3 regions of the Lentzea sp. CA-135723 genome follow, and region 2 is predicted to be linked to each of the others. Evidence: riboswitches for the same ligand, from Rfam matches in the RefSeq annotation. Region 2 holds a riboswitch; each other region holds the start of a gene.
The links. Region 2 has a riboswitch for S-adenosylmethionine ahead of thrC (threonine synthase). Riboswitches for the same ligand answer to the same signal wherever they lie in the genome.
Positions count from the first base shown of each region.

Region 1 (4,545 bases), 1.1 Mb from region 2:
GAGGAACGACTGCGAGCACCACGTCAGCCTACGGGCGTTCTGGCCCGCCGGACTCCTCCCCCGGCCACTGCCGATGTCACACCGGAATGACGGAACCGTCGAACGTCTGCTTGATGTAGTCCTTGACCTGCTGCGATCCGAGCAGCTCCGCGAGGTCCTTGATCCGCTTGTCGCCCTTGAGCTCGGTGCGGGTGACCAGGCCGTTCGCGTTCGGGTTGCCCTCGGCCTTCTCCAGCGCGAGCGAGTCGGTGGCGGGCTTGAGGCCGGCGTCGATCGCGTAGTTGCCGTTGATGACGGACGCGTCGGTGTCGTCGAGCGAACGCGGCAGCTGAGCGGCCTCCAGGGGCACGAACTGGAGGTTCTTGGGGTTCTCCGCCAGGTCGCGGACCGTGGGCTGGTCGACGGGCTTGAGCTTGATCAGGCCGTTGGCCTCCAGCAGCTTCAGGCCGCGGGCCTCGTTGGTGGCGTCGTTGGCGACGGCGACCTTGGCCCCGGCCGGCAGCTCGTCGAGCTTCTTGACCTTCTTGGAGTAGAGGCCGAGCGGTTCGACGTGGACGGGCTGGACCCACTCGACCTTGGCGCCGCTCTCCTTCGTGAACGTCTCCAGGTACGGGACGGTCTGGAAGTAGTTGGCGTCGAGCGACCCGTCGACCAGCGCCGTGTTCGGCTGCACGTAGTCGGTGAACTCGACGACCTCGATCTTCAGGCCCTTCTGCGCGGCGAGGTTGTCGGCCACGTACTTGAGGATCTGGGCGTGCGGAACCGGCGAGACGCCGACCTTGAGCGTGTCGGAGGCACTCGACGTACCGGCCGAGCAGGCGGACAAAGCGGTGATACCGGTCAAAGCGACTGCGATCAGGGCAGCACGAATACGCATGACGTTCCTTTTGAGAAATTTCTACGGGTCAGACTGAGGCGTGCCGGCGCCGGTCGGACGCACGGGCGGCACGGGTGAAACCGAGCTGGATCACGGTGGTGAGCACGGCGAGCCACGCCACGGTGCTCCACAGGATCCGGTCGTTGAAGCGCTGGTAGCCCTCGCGGATCGCCAGGTCGCCGAGACCACCGCCGCCGATCACGCCGGCCATCGCCGAGTACCCGATGAGGGCGATCACGGTGACGCCGATGGCGTTGATCAGGGCGGGCAACGACTCGCGGATGAGCACGCTGCGCACGATCCGCAGGGTGCTCGCCCCGGTCGTGATCGCGGCTTCCACCACGGTCACGTGCACCTCGGACAGGATGTTCTGCACGAGCCTGCCGACGAATGGGATCGCTCCCACGGCCAGCGGCACGATGACCGCCGTGCTGCCGATGGAGCCGCCCACGATGAGCCGGGTGACCGACGTGAGCGCCACGAGCAGCACGATGAACGGCATCGAGCGGCCCAGGTCGGTGACGAAGCTGAGGATCCTGTGCACCGCGGCGTTCGGCCGCAGCCCACCCTTGGCGGTGAGCTGCAGCCAGACACCAACGGGAACGCCGAGCAGTGTTGCGATGACCGTGGAGACGCCGACCATGTACAGCGTTTCTCCGGTGGCCTCGACGAGATAAGCGATCACGTCGGACCAGGGTGTTGCAGACCTCACGCAGCTACTCCCTGCGGCCCCTTCAGGGACCTCTGCACAGCGCCGCCGGCCTCGCCGATCCACTCCAGCGCGGAGTCGGACCGCTCACCGTTCAGGCCGAGCCGGAAGCGCGCGACCGGCGTCTCGCCGAGGCGCGTCAGGCCACCGCCCACGATGTTGAGCTCGACCCCGAACCGGTGCGCGGCCTCGGGCAGCAGCGCGCCGACCGCGGCGAACCCGACGAGCACGACGTCCGCGACGCGGTCGTAGGCGTTCTCGTTGATCGGGTTGAGGTCCACGGCGGGCAGCAGCGAGCTGCTCGTGCGGCTGCCCGGGTTGTTGACCAGGTCGAGCACCTTGCCGTGTTCGACGACCTTGCCCTGCTCCAGCACGGCCACGTCGTCGCAGATCTTCCGGACCACGCCCATGTCGTGCGTGACGACGAGCACGGTCACACCGAGCTCAGCGCGCGCACGGTCGAGCACGGTCAGCACGGAGCCGGTCGTCTCGGGGTCGAGCGCGCTGGTGGGCTCGTCCGCGAGGAGAACGCTGGGGTTGGCGGCGAGGGCACGCGCCACGGCGATGCGCTGACGCTGCCCGCCGGACAGCTGGTCGGGGTACGCGGCGGCCTTGTCGGTGAGCCCGACGAGGTCCAGCAGCTCGCCGACGCGCGTCCGCCGCTGCGGTCCGGGCACGCCCGCGGACTCCAGCGGCAGCGCGATGTTGCCGGCCGCCGTCCGCTGGCGCAGGAGCGAATCCCCTTGCGGCACAACGCCGATCTGCCTGCGCGCGGCGCGGAGAGCACTGCCGTCGAGGCTGGTGATGTCGGTGCCGTCGACGCGGATCGCCCCGGAGTCGGGACGCTCCAGCAGCGCGACGCACCGGGCGAGCGTCGACTTGCCGGCGCCGCTCGGGCCGACGACACCGAGCACGGTGCCGGCCTCGACGTCGAGGGTCACGCCGTTGAGGGCGGAGACGCCCTGGAAGGACTTGGTGAGGTTTTCGACAGTGATCACTTCTGCTCCACGGCTGCGCGCGACGGCACACCGTCCGATGTGGACGTGCGCGGTCGAGGTGTGCTGCTCAGGGGTGCGCCACTCGCTGGGGAGTGCGCGTCAAAGGACTTTGAGAAGGCGCCTTAGACGAGGTGGCGACGACATGCAGAAGCGGTGCGACGGCACTGGTCGACAACTCGACGGCGCGTCAGCATTCGCACGGTACCCATGGTGCTCCTCCATCGGTCCTGGCGTTAGCACCTGCCCGCATCCAGCGGGTGGTTGCTGCGACGTCGTAGAGCCAGGTCTCTCAGTCGCTCCGGATGGCAAGTAGCAGTCAACCGGACGGACGTTCGGTTGCGCAAGCCAGAATCCGATTCGTTCGACAGATCACACTGTTGGCCGAAGGATCCCCGGCTTAGACCTCGGCGATCCGGATGAAGTCGATCACCGACAGCTGCTCGCCCCGCTGCTGCGGGTCGACACCGGCCTTGGCGAGGATCTCGTCGACGTTCGGCGACCACGCCTTCAGGGCCGATCGCAGCGTCTTGCGGCGCTGAGCGAAGGCCGCGTCGACGATCTGGAAGAGCTTCTTCCGGTCCACTGTGGATAGTAGATTTTCGTGCCTGCGGAAAGAAACCAGGCCCGAGTCGACGTTGGGGGCGGGCCAGAAGACGTTCTTGCCGATGCTGCCGGCCTTCCTGGCGTCGGCGTACCAGGCGAGCTTCACACTGGGGACGCCGTAGATCTTGTTGCCCGGCTTCGCGGCCATCCGGTCGGCCACCTCGGCCTGGACCATGACGAGACCCTTTTGGAGGCTGGGGAGTTCGGCCAGGAGGTGCAGCACGACGGGGACCGCGACGTTGTACGGCAGGTTGGCGACGATCGCGGTGGGTTGCGCCGGCAGGTCTTCTTGGGTGACTTTCAGCGCGTCCTTCAGGACCACGTGGAGTTTGGCGGCGTTCTCCGGGTCCAGTTCCTGGACGGTCTGCGGGAGCCTCTCGGCCAGGGGCGGGTCGATCTCCACCGCGATGACCTGTGCCGCGCTGGGAAGCAGGGCGAGGGTCAGGGAGCCCAGGCCCGGACCCACCTCCAGGACGACGTCGTCCTGGGCGAGGTCGGCGGCTGCGACGATCTTGCGGACCGTGTTGGGGTCGTGCACGAAGTTCTGGCCCAGTTTTTTGGTCGGGCGGATGTCCAGTTCCGCGGCTAGGCGGCGGACTTCGGCAGGTCCCAGCAGGCTCACCCGGGCATTCTCGCAGGTCGCGTTGCGTCGCCTCGGGGCGGTGGTTGCGTTGGGCGCAAAGACCTCGACGGGCGTGGTCGAGTCATCGCCGCTGGCGCGTCGATAGAGATTGGGGCTTGACTTCGGGGCCCTTGCGAGGCGCTTGTCGGACCGGAAAAGGCCGGGCTGAAAAGAGGCCCGGCCGAGCCACTAGTGGTAGCACCTCGCACCCAAAGTCAAGCCCTAATCTCTTCGCGTGCGTGGCTGAGTTGGGCGGCTACGTCACCGATACCGCTTGCACGGCGCGTCGAGGAAAGGACGCCTCGCCTTCGGCATTGCCTTGGGTCTTGGCCGAGCTCGGCTGCGCCATCGCGAAGCTTGCGCTCGGTCGGGCTCGCCTCCGGCTTCGCCAAGCCCTATAGCCATCCTCGACCCGTCTCGCCTTACCCCGTCTCGCCTTGCCCCGTCTCGCCTGAGACCGGGCTCGCCCGACGCCGTCTTGTCTGAGACACGTCCTGTCCGATGCCGTCTTGCCTCGCCGCTCGCTCAGCCGGACTGTCAGACCCGCTGAGTACGTTGGGTCGCGGGGACTCCAAACCCGAGGGGACCCCTGCGCCAGCCTGCCCGCTCGCCCGCCTGGCTCGGTCTCGCCGCGCGCTCCGCCTTGCCCCGCGCACCAGCTTCGCTTCCCGAACCCGTTTCGCCCGTACTGCCTCGCCGGGCCCGCGCTCCGCCCCGCTTGCCTTCTTCCGGCCCG
Region 1 is NZ_JBNJMK010000001.1:5,062,358-5,066,902, forward strand. It holds gene ACQEU1_RS22960 (4-(cytidine 5'-diphospho)-2-C-methyl-D-erythritol kinase) at 1-19, opposite strand, end outside; gene ACQEU1_RS22965 (MetQ/NlpA family ABC transporter substrate-binding protein) at 77-877, opposite strand; gene ACQEU1_RS22970 (methionine ABC transporter permease) at 906-1,562, opposite strand; gene ACQEU1_RS22975 (methionine ABC transporter ATP-binding protein) at 1,586-2,584, opposite strand; SAM riboswitch class I at 2,800-2,893, opposite strand; gene rsmA (16S rRNA (adenine(1518)-N(6)/adenine(1519)-N(6))-dimethyltransferase RsmA) at 2,982-3,803, opposite strand.
Region 1: it holds a riboswitch for S-adenosylmethionine, as region 2 does, so the genes downstream of both, ACQEU1_RS22975 (methionine ABC transporter ATP-binding protein) here and thrC (threonine synthase) in region 2, are expected to answer to the same signal.

Region 2 (4,545 bases):
GTCAGCGGTGCCGCGGCCGAGGTCGTGACGCACGTTGCCGGGCCCGCGGTGAGCTGGCTGGTCCTGGTCGGGCGGCAGGCGGCGTCGGTGCCCAGTGCTGCGGTCGGCTGGCCCGACGGCTGGGTCGGGGCGGTGGCGCTGACCGCGGTCACCGCCGCGGTGGTGTTGTTGTTGCGCTTCAAGAAGACGCGGACGTTGGTCGTCGCGGTGCTCGTCGGTGGGTTCGTGGTGCTGGTGCCCATGAGGGTGGTGGCGCCGGTGTGGCCGCCGGACGGGTGGAAGGTCGTCAGCTGCGACGTGGGCCAGGGCGATGCGCTGGTGCTGGCGACCGACGCGCCGGACACGGCGGTGCTGGTCGACACCGGGCCCGATCCCGGTGCGGTCGACCGGTGCCTGAAGACGTTGGGAATCAAGAGGATTCCGCTCCTGGTCCTGACGCACCTGCACGCGGACCACGTCGGCGGGCTGGAGGCCGCGCTCACCGGGCGTGCGGTGGGGGCGATCGCGGTCGGACCGCTCAAGGAGCCCGTCTGGGCTTGGCGAGAGGTCGGTCAGCTCGCCCGCGCTCAGCACGTGCGGGTGGTCGAGCCGCAGGCGGGGGAGCGGTTTTCCCTGCCAGGACTGGAGATGGAGGTGATGGGTCCTCGAAGGCCGCCGGTCGCCGAGGACGGGAACACGACGGTGAACGACTACTCGCTCGTGCTCAGAGCGCACACGCGAGCGGGCCGGGTGCTGCTCACCGGGGACGTCGAACTGGCCGGCCAGGCGGCGTTGCTGGGGGAGCGGGACCTGCGTGCCGAGGTGCTCAAGGTGCCGCACCACGGGTCGCGGTACTCGCTGCCCGCGTTCCTGCGGGCGGTGCGGCCTCGGGTGGCGCTGGTGAGCGTAGGCGAGGGCAACAGGTACGGGCATCCGAGTCCGCACGTCGTGGACGTGTTGCGGATGGGAGGCGCGTTGGTGTTGCGCACGGATGAGGACGGAGACCTGGCGGTGTTGCCGGGCAATCGAGTCGTACGAAGGAGAAGAGATGGTCTGGGTGAGGTTGTTCAACGCGCGCTACCCGATTCCCGGTGGCACGCCGGGGCTCGCGTGGGCGCTGTGGCAGACGAACTACACGGCCACGCCGTGGCCGCACGACGAGCTGAAACCCGATTTCGGTTATTACATCTGCGAATCGCTCGACGACGGCACGCGCGCCGTCACGTACCGGGCGAAGATGACGCACGTGCTGGCGCCGACGAAGGCGGAGTCGCCAGAGGCGGCGTACGACCTCGCGGCCGAGCACGTGTTCGACGACGCGCTGCGGATCGCGCCGGACGTGTGGCACGACTACCACTACAACGCGTTGAAGGCGGAAGCCCCGTGGCCGCAACGGATCGTGGCGTGGCGGGCAGAGGTGACGCCGGTCGGGCCGCACGTGGTCGAAGGCCTGGACCGGTTCCCGCGCACGGGGTGGCTCAAGACGGACGCCATCTCCCTGTGAAGCGGGGAGATGGCGTCCGGGAGGAGGTGAGGCGCCGGGCTAGCCCAGGGCGTTGATGACGGCTTCCGCCGACGGCGGGACCGTCGCGCGCGGGCCGATCGTGTCGCCGAGGGCGTCGAGGGTCTTGAGGCCGTCGCCGGTGATGAGCAGCACGGTCTCGGCGTCGGGGTCGAGCTGGCCCGTCTCGATCAGCTTCTTCGCCGTCGCGACGGTCACGCCGCCGGCGGTCTCGGCGAAGATGCCCTCGGTGCGGGCGAGCAGCTTGATGCCCTCGACGACCTCTTCGTCGGTGACGTCCTCGATGGCGCCGTTGGTGCGGCGCACCGCGTCGAGCACGTACGGGCCGTCGGCCGGGGCGCCGATCGCCAGCGAGCGGGCGATGGTGTCCGGGCGGACCGGGCGGATGACGTCGTGGCCCGCCTTGAAGGCGGCGGAGATCGGGGAGCAGCCGGTGGCCTGCGCGCCGAACACCTTGTACGGCGAGGCTTCCACCAGGTCGAGCTGGCCGAGCTCGCGGAACGCCTTGTCGACCTTGGTGAGCTGCGAGCCGGACGCGATCGGCACGACGATCTGGTCGGGCAGGCGCCAGCCGAGCTGTTCGGCGACCTCGTAGCCGAGCGTCTTCGAGCCTTCCGCGTAGTACGGGCGGACGTTGACGTTCACGAACGCCCAGTCCTCGTTCTCCGCGGCGAGCTCCTGGGCGAGGCGGTTCACGTCGTCGTAGTTGCCGTCGACGGCGATCAGGGCGCCCTCGTACACCGCGCTCATGAGGATCTTGGCGCGTTCGAGGTTGGAGGGGACGAGGACCACGGACTTCCAGCCGGCCCGGGCGGCGGCCGCGGCGACGGCGTTCGCCAGGTTGCCGGTGGACGGGCAGGCCAGCACCTTGAAGCCGAGTTCGCGGGCCGCGGCGAGCGCGACGCCGACGACGCGGTCCTTGAAGGAGTGGGTGGGGTTGCCGGTGTCGTCCTTCACCCAGATCTTGCGGACGCCCAGGGCCTTGGCGAGGTTGTGCGCCTCGACCAGGCGGGTGCCGCCGGGATCGGTGTTCGGGTGCTGCTCCACAGTGGACGGAACGGGGAGGAGGCCGCGGTAGCGCCAGATGGACCTGGGGCCGGCCTCGATGTCCTCGCGCCGGATCTTCCCGAAGTCGTAGGCCACTTCCAGCGGCCCGAAACACTCGAGACAGGCGTACTCAGGAGCGAGAGGGGTTTCGTTTCCACACTCACGGCACAGCAGCGCGCGGGCCGGGCCGAGGTCGAACTGGGTGCTCGTGGGCACAGTGACAGCAGTCATCGCGAGGTATCTCCTCATCTTTCCCGCGAAATCGAACGGGTCGGAATTGGCACCGTGATCGTCTGCGCTCAGATGCGTCCACAGGTATGTGCACACAGCGCTGACGCCGGTTGCCGGGGCTTCTTCGGGCCGTTCCCTCTGCCCCTCTGGATGAGCGGTGTTCAGTTGTGGCCACCAAGCTACGGCACCAGTCCGTTGCTGAGCCACAAACGTCCACGATCCGGGACGTGGGAGGATGCGGAGCGTGAGCGCACCGGAGTCTCTGCAACTCATCGTCGGCGAAGAGGAGTTGCTGGTCGAACGGGCTGTTCGGGCGGCTTTGGACGCTGCCCGCGAGGTCGACTCGACCGCCGATCTGACCCGCGTCCAGGTGACTGATCTCACGGCTCCCGAGCTGGCCGAACTGGTGAGTCCGTCGCTGTTCGCGGAGGGGCGGGTGATCGTCCTGCTGAACGGGCAGGACATCAGCAAGGAGATCGCCGACATGGTGCTCTCCTACGTCAAGGCGCCCGCGGACGGCATCACGCTCGTCGTCGTGCACACCGGCGGTGGTCGCAGCAAGGCCGCCAAGGACCTGCCGGGACAGCTGAAGAAGGCCGGTGCCGCGGTCATCGAGTGCGCCAAGGTCACCAAGCCGGCCGAGCGCGAGGCGTTCGTGCGCAACGAGGTGCGGCGGGCGGGCGGCAAGATCGACCCGGAGGCCGTCGCCACGCTCATCGACGCCGTGGGCACGAACCTGCGCGAGCTCGCCGCGGCCGCGTCGCAGCTCGTGTCCGACACCGACGGCAAGGTGACGGTCGAGGAGATCCGCCGCTACCACCAGGGCAAGGCCGAGGTGACGGGGTTCGCCGTCGCGGAGAAGGCCGTCACGGGGGACCGGGCGGGCGCGATGGAGGCGTTGCGCTGGGCGATGCAGCTCGGTGTGCCGCACGTGCTGGTCGCGGACGCGCTGGCGGACGCGGTGCGCACGGTCGCGCGCGTGTCCGCGGTGGGCCGGGCCGATCCGTTCAGCCTCGCCGGCCCGCTCGGCATGCCGCCGTGGAAGATCAAGAAGGCGCAGGCGCAGGCCCGCGGCTGGGACCAGACGGGTCTCGCCGACGCGATGCAGGTGGTCGCGGGACTCAACGCCGACGTGAAGGGCGTGGCGGCCGACGCCGACTACGCGCTGGAGCGTGCCGTGCTCCGGATCGTGGCCGCCCACAGCCGCCGCTGACACTCACTTCTCGCGCGGGATGCCGATCAGGTACTGGGCGCCGGTGAAGCCGCGTTCGACGCCGATCGTCCAGTCGAACGTGCCGGTGCCGGTCAGGCCGTCGACCATCCGCCGCAGTTCCGCGCGCCCGTACATGCGCAGGAACGACACGACGCTGTCCCAGAACATCATGGACGGCAGCACCGGCACGACGTAGGTGAGCGCCAGCCGGAGCAGGTAGCGCGGCAGCGGGTTGCGCTGGAACGGCGCCGCGAGCAACACGGTCAGCGTCAGGAAGAACGGAAAGACCAGCACGTAGAGCCACGACCGTTTGGTGTCCACGACGACGATGGGCTGCCGGGTGTCGACGGCGTTCTGCAGCATGCGCGTGGCCAACGGCGGCGGGAAGTGGTGGAAGGCGCCGTAGATCGTCCGCGTGCCCTCGATGCGGCAGTCCGTGGCGTCGACGGACGACGAGACGTGGTCGACGGTGCAGCACGAGTCGGGCAGGCGACGCCGGTTCACCGAGGCCACGCGTTCGAAGGCGGGCACGTTCGGCACGAGGTCCGTCAGC
Region 2 is NZ_JBNJMK010000001.1:3,998,092-4,002,636, reverse strand. It holds gene ACQEU1_RS17775 (DNA internalization-related competence protein ComEC/Rec2) at 1-1,539, shown strand, start outside; gene thrC (threonine synthase) at 1,523-2,779, opposite strand; SAM riboswitch class I at 2,791-2,936, opposite strand; gene holA (DNA polymerase III subunit delta) at 3,015-3,992, shown strand; gene ACQEU1_RS17760 (hypothetical protein) at 3,996-4,545, opposite strand, start outside.

Region 3 (4,545 bases), 3.6 Mb from region 2:
GGTGCCGAGGCCGATCGACGCCCGCACGGCGCGTTCCTCGTGCGAGCCGACCTGCTTGACCAGGCGGCCCACGATCACGTGCGCGCAGAACGCTCCGTCCCGCACGCCGATGCCGTACTCGGCGGACAGCGCGGCGGCGAGGAAGCCCGCGTCGAAGCCGGAGACCGTGAAGCTCACGACCCCGACCTTGTCCGCGTCGCCGAGGATCTTCAGCTCGCGGAAGCCGGGGATCGTGCGCAGGCCCTCGCGCAGGCGGGCGAGCAGCTCCTGCTCGTGCGCGACGGTCTGCTCCCAGTGCCGCGACAGGATCTCGCAGGCCGCGGCCAGGGCGTGCACGCCGACGACGTTCGGGCTGCCGGCCTCGTGCCGCTCGGGCACCGCGGACCAGGCCACGCCGAGGCGGTCGCCGTGGTCGGTCACCTTGGACGTGGCGCCGCCGCCGACCAGGTACGGCTGGGCCTGCTGGAGCCAGTCCGCGCGGCCGACCAGCACACCGGCGCCGAACGGGGCGTAGATCTTGTGGCCGGAGAACGCGATGTAGTCGACGTCCAGCTCACGCACGTCGATCGGGCGGTGCGGGGCGAGCTGGGCCGCGTCGAGCGCGATGCGCGCGCCGTGGCGGCGGGCGACCTTCGCGAGCTCGGCGACCGGCCACAGCTCCCCCGTGACGTTGGACGCCCCGGTGACGATCACGAGCCTCGGGCCGACCGGGGCGGCGGCAAGAGCCCGGTCCAGCGCGACAACTGCGGCGCCGGACGAAGACGGTGCAGGAACGCGCTGGACGTGCGGACCCCTCCAGGGGAGCAGCGCGGCGTGGTGCTCGCTGTCGAACAGGACGACGGCGGTGTTGCGGGGAACGCTGCGCGCCAACAGGTTCAGCGAGTCCGTGGTGTTGCGGGTGAACACGACGGCGTCGGACGAACGCGCCCCGACGAACCGGCGGATGCGGTCGCGGGCCTGCTCGTACACGCGGGTCGAGACCTGCGAGGCGAACCCGGCGCCGCGGTGCACGCTGGCGTACCAGGGCAGCAGCTCGTCGACGGCGTCGCGCACCTCCTGCAGACAGGGCGCCGAAGCCGCGTGGTCGAGGTTGGCGTAGGTGACGCGCTCTCCGGTGACCAGCGGAACGCGCAGGTCAGCGCCGACGACAGCCGGAACCGCAGTGGTGGTGCTGGGGGTGATCGCGAGCGTCATCGAGCTGCCTCCGAGGCCAGGGGCCTTCGTGTGGAGGCCCGCGCTTGACCGGCGCCCTGCGCGCCGGACCAGGTCCTCACCAAGGGCACCCCACCGCGGTTGGAGGGTTGCCGGCCAGCAAGCTTGGGCTTGACGCTGGCTCTCATGACCTGCCGACGACGTTAGCGGAGGGTGACCGCCGCGTCGACACCCCGATCACATCGTGAGAAGCCTCGGAGACCGACTAGTCGCCGGTCTCGCCCTTCCACCTGGCGTAGCGGCCGGCCCGGTCGACGGCACGTATGCGCCGCTCAGCGGCGTCGCGCGTCTCCTCGGTGGTGACGATGAGCAACTGGTCGTCGGTCTGCAGCCTGGTCGTCGGCTGTGGCGTGAAACTCTTCCCCGAGCGCACCACGAGGCTGACCGTGGCGCCGCTCGGCAGCCGCAGCTCGGACATGTAGACGCCGTGCAGCTTCGAGCCGCGCTGGATGTGCACCTGGAGCAGCTCCGCGCCGAGCTCGTCGAGCGGGGACGAGTCGACCTGGACCTCCAGCGCCTCCCCCGCCTTCACCAGGCCGAGCCGTCGCGCGAGGAACGGCAGCGTCGTGCCCTGCACGATCGTCAGCACGATGACCAGCAGGAACACCACGTCGACCAGTTGCCGCGCGCCTTCCACGCCCTGGATCAACGGGATCAGCGCGAACACGATCGGCACGGCACCTCTGAGCCCCGACCAGGAGAGGAACGCCTGTTCCCGCCACGGCACCTTGAACGGCAACGAGGCCAGCACCACCGACAGCGGCCGCGCCACGAACGTCAGCACCACGCCCGCGACCAGCGCGGGGAACAGCACGTCGAGCAGCCGTTGCGGGGAGGCGTAGAGGCCGAGGAGCACGAAGAGGCCGATCTGGGCGAGCCAGCCGAGGCCTTCGGCGAACGAGAGGGTGTCGGCGCGGTGCGGCAGGCGGGCGTTGCCGAGGACCAGCGCGGCGACGTACGTGGCGAGGAAGCCGGAGGCGTGCACGAGGTCGCCCGCCGTGTAGGCCAGCACGCACACCGCCACCGTGGCGAGCGGGTACAGACCGGTGGACGGCAGCGCCGCGCGTCTCAGCCCCGCGCCGCCGAGGAACCCGAGTGCGACGCCGATCACCGCGCCCGCGCCCAGTTCGTAGAGCACCAGCAGCGGAGCGGTCCAGGAGATCTGGTCCGACGAGGCCAGCAGCACGACGGCGATGTAGACGGGCGCGTCGTTGAGACCGGACTCCAGCTCGAGCGCGCCAGTCAGCCGTGCCCCAACGCCTAACGAGCGCAGCACGCTGAAGACGGCGGCCGCGTCCGTGGACGACAGCACAGCGCCCCACAGCAACGCCATCCGCCAGTCGAGGCCCAGCAGGAAGTGCAGCGCCGTCCCGGTCACCGCGACGCTGACCGCGACGGCCACTGTGGACAGTGCGACGCCGAGCCACAGCGACGACCTGACGGCGTTCCACCGGGTCGTGATGCCGCCCTCGGTCAGGATCAGCACGAGGGCCGCGATGCCGAGCGACTGGGTGAGGTCGGCGTCGTCGAACTTGATGCCCGCGACGGACTCGCCGAGCAGCACGCCGATGCCGAGGTAGAGCAGGAGCGAGGGCAGCCCGAGCCGCGTCGACACGCGCACCGCGATCACCGAGATCAGCAGCACGGCGGCGCCGATGCCCAGAACGACCGTGACGTCACCCACCTGGACCATTCTGGTTGATCACCCTCGATTCCGACGAACCGGACGCGTTAACAACTCCCACCGTTCGCCCCTAGCGAGTCCATGCGCGGCGGAGCATGTTGATCAGTGGCTCAATCCCTACCCTGCACGGAGTTGAACCATGAGGATCCTGATCGCGCTGGCGGCCGCCTTGATGGTGACCGGAACCACGGCGGCGCAGGCGGCGGCGCCCGCGGCACTGGCGGCGCCCAACATCAACGTCGCGAACGTACAAGCTCACCTGAACCAGTTCCAGTCCATCGCCAACTCCAACGGCGGCAACCGCGCACACGGACGACCGGGGTACCTGGCCTCGATCAACTGGGTGAAGAGCAAGCTCGACGCGGCCGGCTACACCACGCGCGTCCAGTCGTTCACCTCGAACGGCGCGACGGGCTACAACCTGATCGCCGACTACCCCGGCGGTGACGCGAACAACGTCGTGATGGTCGGCGGCCACCTCGACAGCGTCTCGGCGGGCCCCGGCATCAACGACAACGGCACCGGCTCGGCGTCGATCCTGGAGATCGCGCTCCAGGTGAAGGCCACCGGTTTCCAGCCGACCAAGCACCTGCGGTTCGGCTGGTGGGGCGCGGAGGAGCTAGGCCTCGTCGGCTCGACGTACTACGTGAACTCCCTGTCGTCGACCGAGAAGTCGAAGATCAAGGCGTACCTGAACTTCGACATGACGGGCTCGCCCAACCCCGGCTACTTCGTCTACAGCTCCTCCGGCCAGCCCACTGGTTCGGCGGCGCTGACGCAGCGGCTGCAGGCGGGCTTCACGGCGCTGGGCGTCCAGACCGAGCTGACGAACGTCGGCGGCCGCTCCGACCACGCGGCGTTCGCCCGCGCGGGCATCCCGACCGGCGGCACCTTCACCGGCGCCGAGGGCATCAAGACCTCGGCGCAGGCCTCGAAGTGGGGCGGCACGGCGGGCCAGGCCTTCGACCGCTGCTACCACCGCTCCTGCGACACCACGGCGAACGTCAACGCCACGGCGCTCGACCGCAACGCGGACGTGATCGCCTCGACGTTGTGGGCCACCGCGGCCTGATCACTTCGCGATGAGCACCTGCACGGCCTCGTCGAGCACCGGTTCGACGAGGCCGGGCAGGGTCTGCTGCATCTGCGCCTGGCCCAGGTAGAGGCTGAACGCGATCAACGCGCGCTTCCTCGCCTGGGCCTTCCTGAACCCCAGCTGCCGGAACAGCTCGGTCAGGTACGTCAGCCGCTTCTCCGTGACGCGCTGGAGCACCGGTGCGATCACCTCGTGCTGGGCGGCGGCCTGCAACGCCATCTCGACCGACCCCTTGCGGCCGCGGTCGAGCACCGTGGCGAAGAGCGTGCGGAGCTTGTCCTCCGGCGTCCGCTCGGACTCCACGAGCTCGATGACCTTCTCGGTGTGCTCCCGCTCCCACCGCTCGACCGTCGCCTGCAGCAACGCCTCGCGGTTCGGGAAGTGGTGGTAGACGCTGCCTTTCGTGGCCCCGGCTCTGGCCGCGAGCGGCTCGATCGCCACGGCGTTCAGCCCGCCCTCGGCCAACGCTCTCAGCGCTATCTCAGTCCAGTCGTCACGATTCCGCCGCACCACGCTTCCATACGCTACCGTACGTTTGTCGAACATACGGCAG
Region 3 is NZ_JBNJMK010000001.1:7,593,780-7,598,324, reverse strand. It holds gene ACQEU1_RS35655 (aminotransferase class V-fold PLP-dependent enzyme) at 1-1,194, opposite strand, end outside; SAM riboswitch class IV at 1,230-1,344, opposite strand; gene ACQEU1_RS35650 (potassium/proton antiporter) at 1,418-2,905, opposite strand; gene ACQEU1_RS35645 (M28 family metallopeptidase) at 3,036-3,968, shown strand; gene ACQEU1_RS35640 (TetR/AcrR family transcriptional regulator) at 3,969-4,505, opposite strand.
Region 3: it holds a riboswitch for S-adenosylmethionine, as region 2 does, so the genes downstream of both, ACQEU1_RS35655 (aminotransferase class V-fold PLP-dependent enzyme) here and thrC (threonine synthase) in region 2, are expected to answer to the same signal.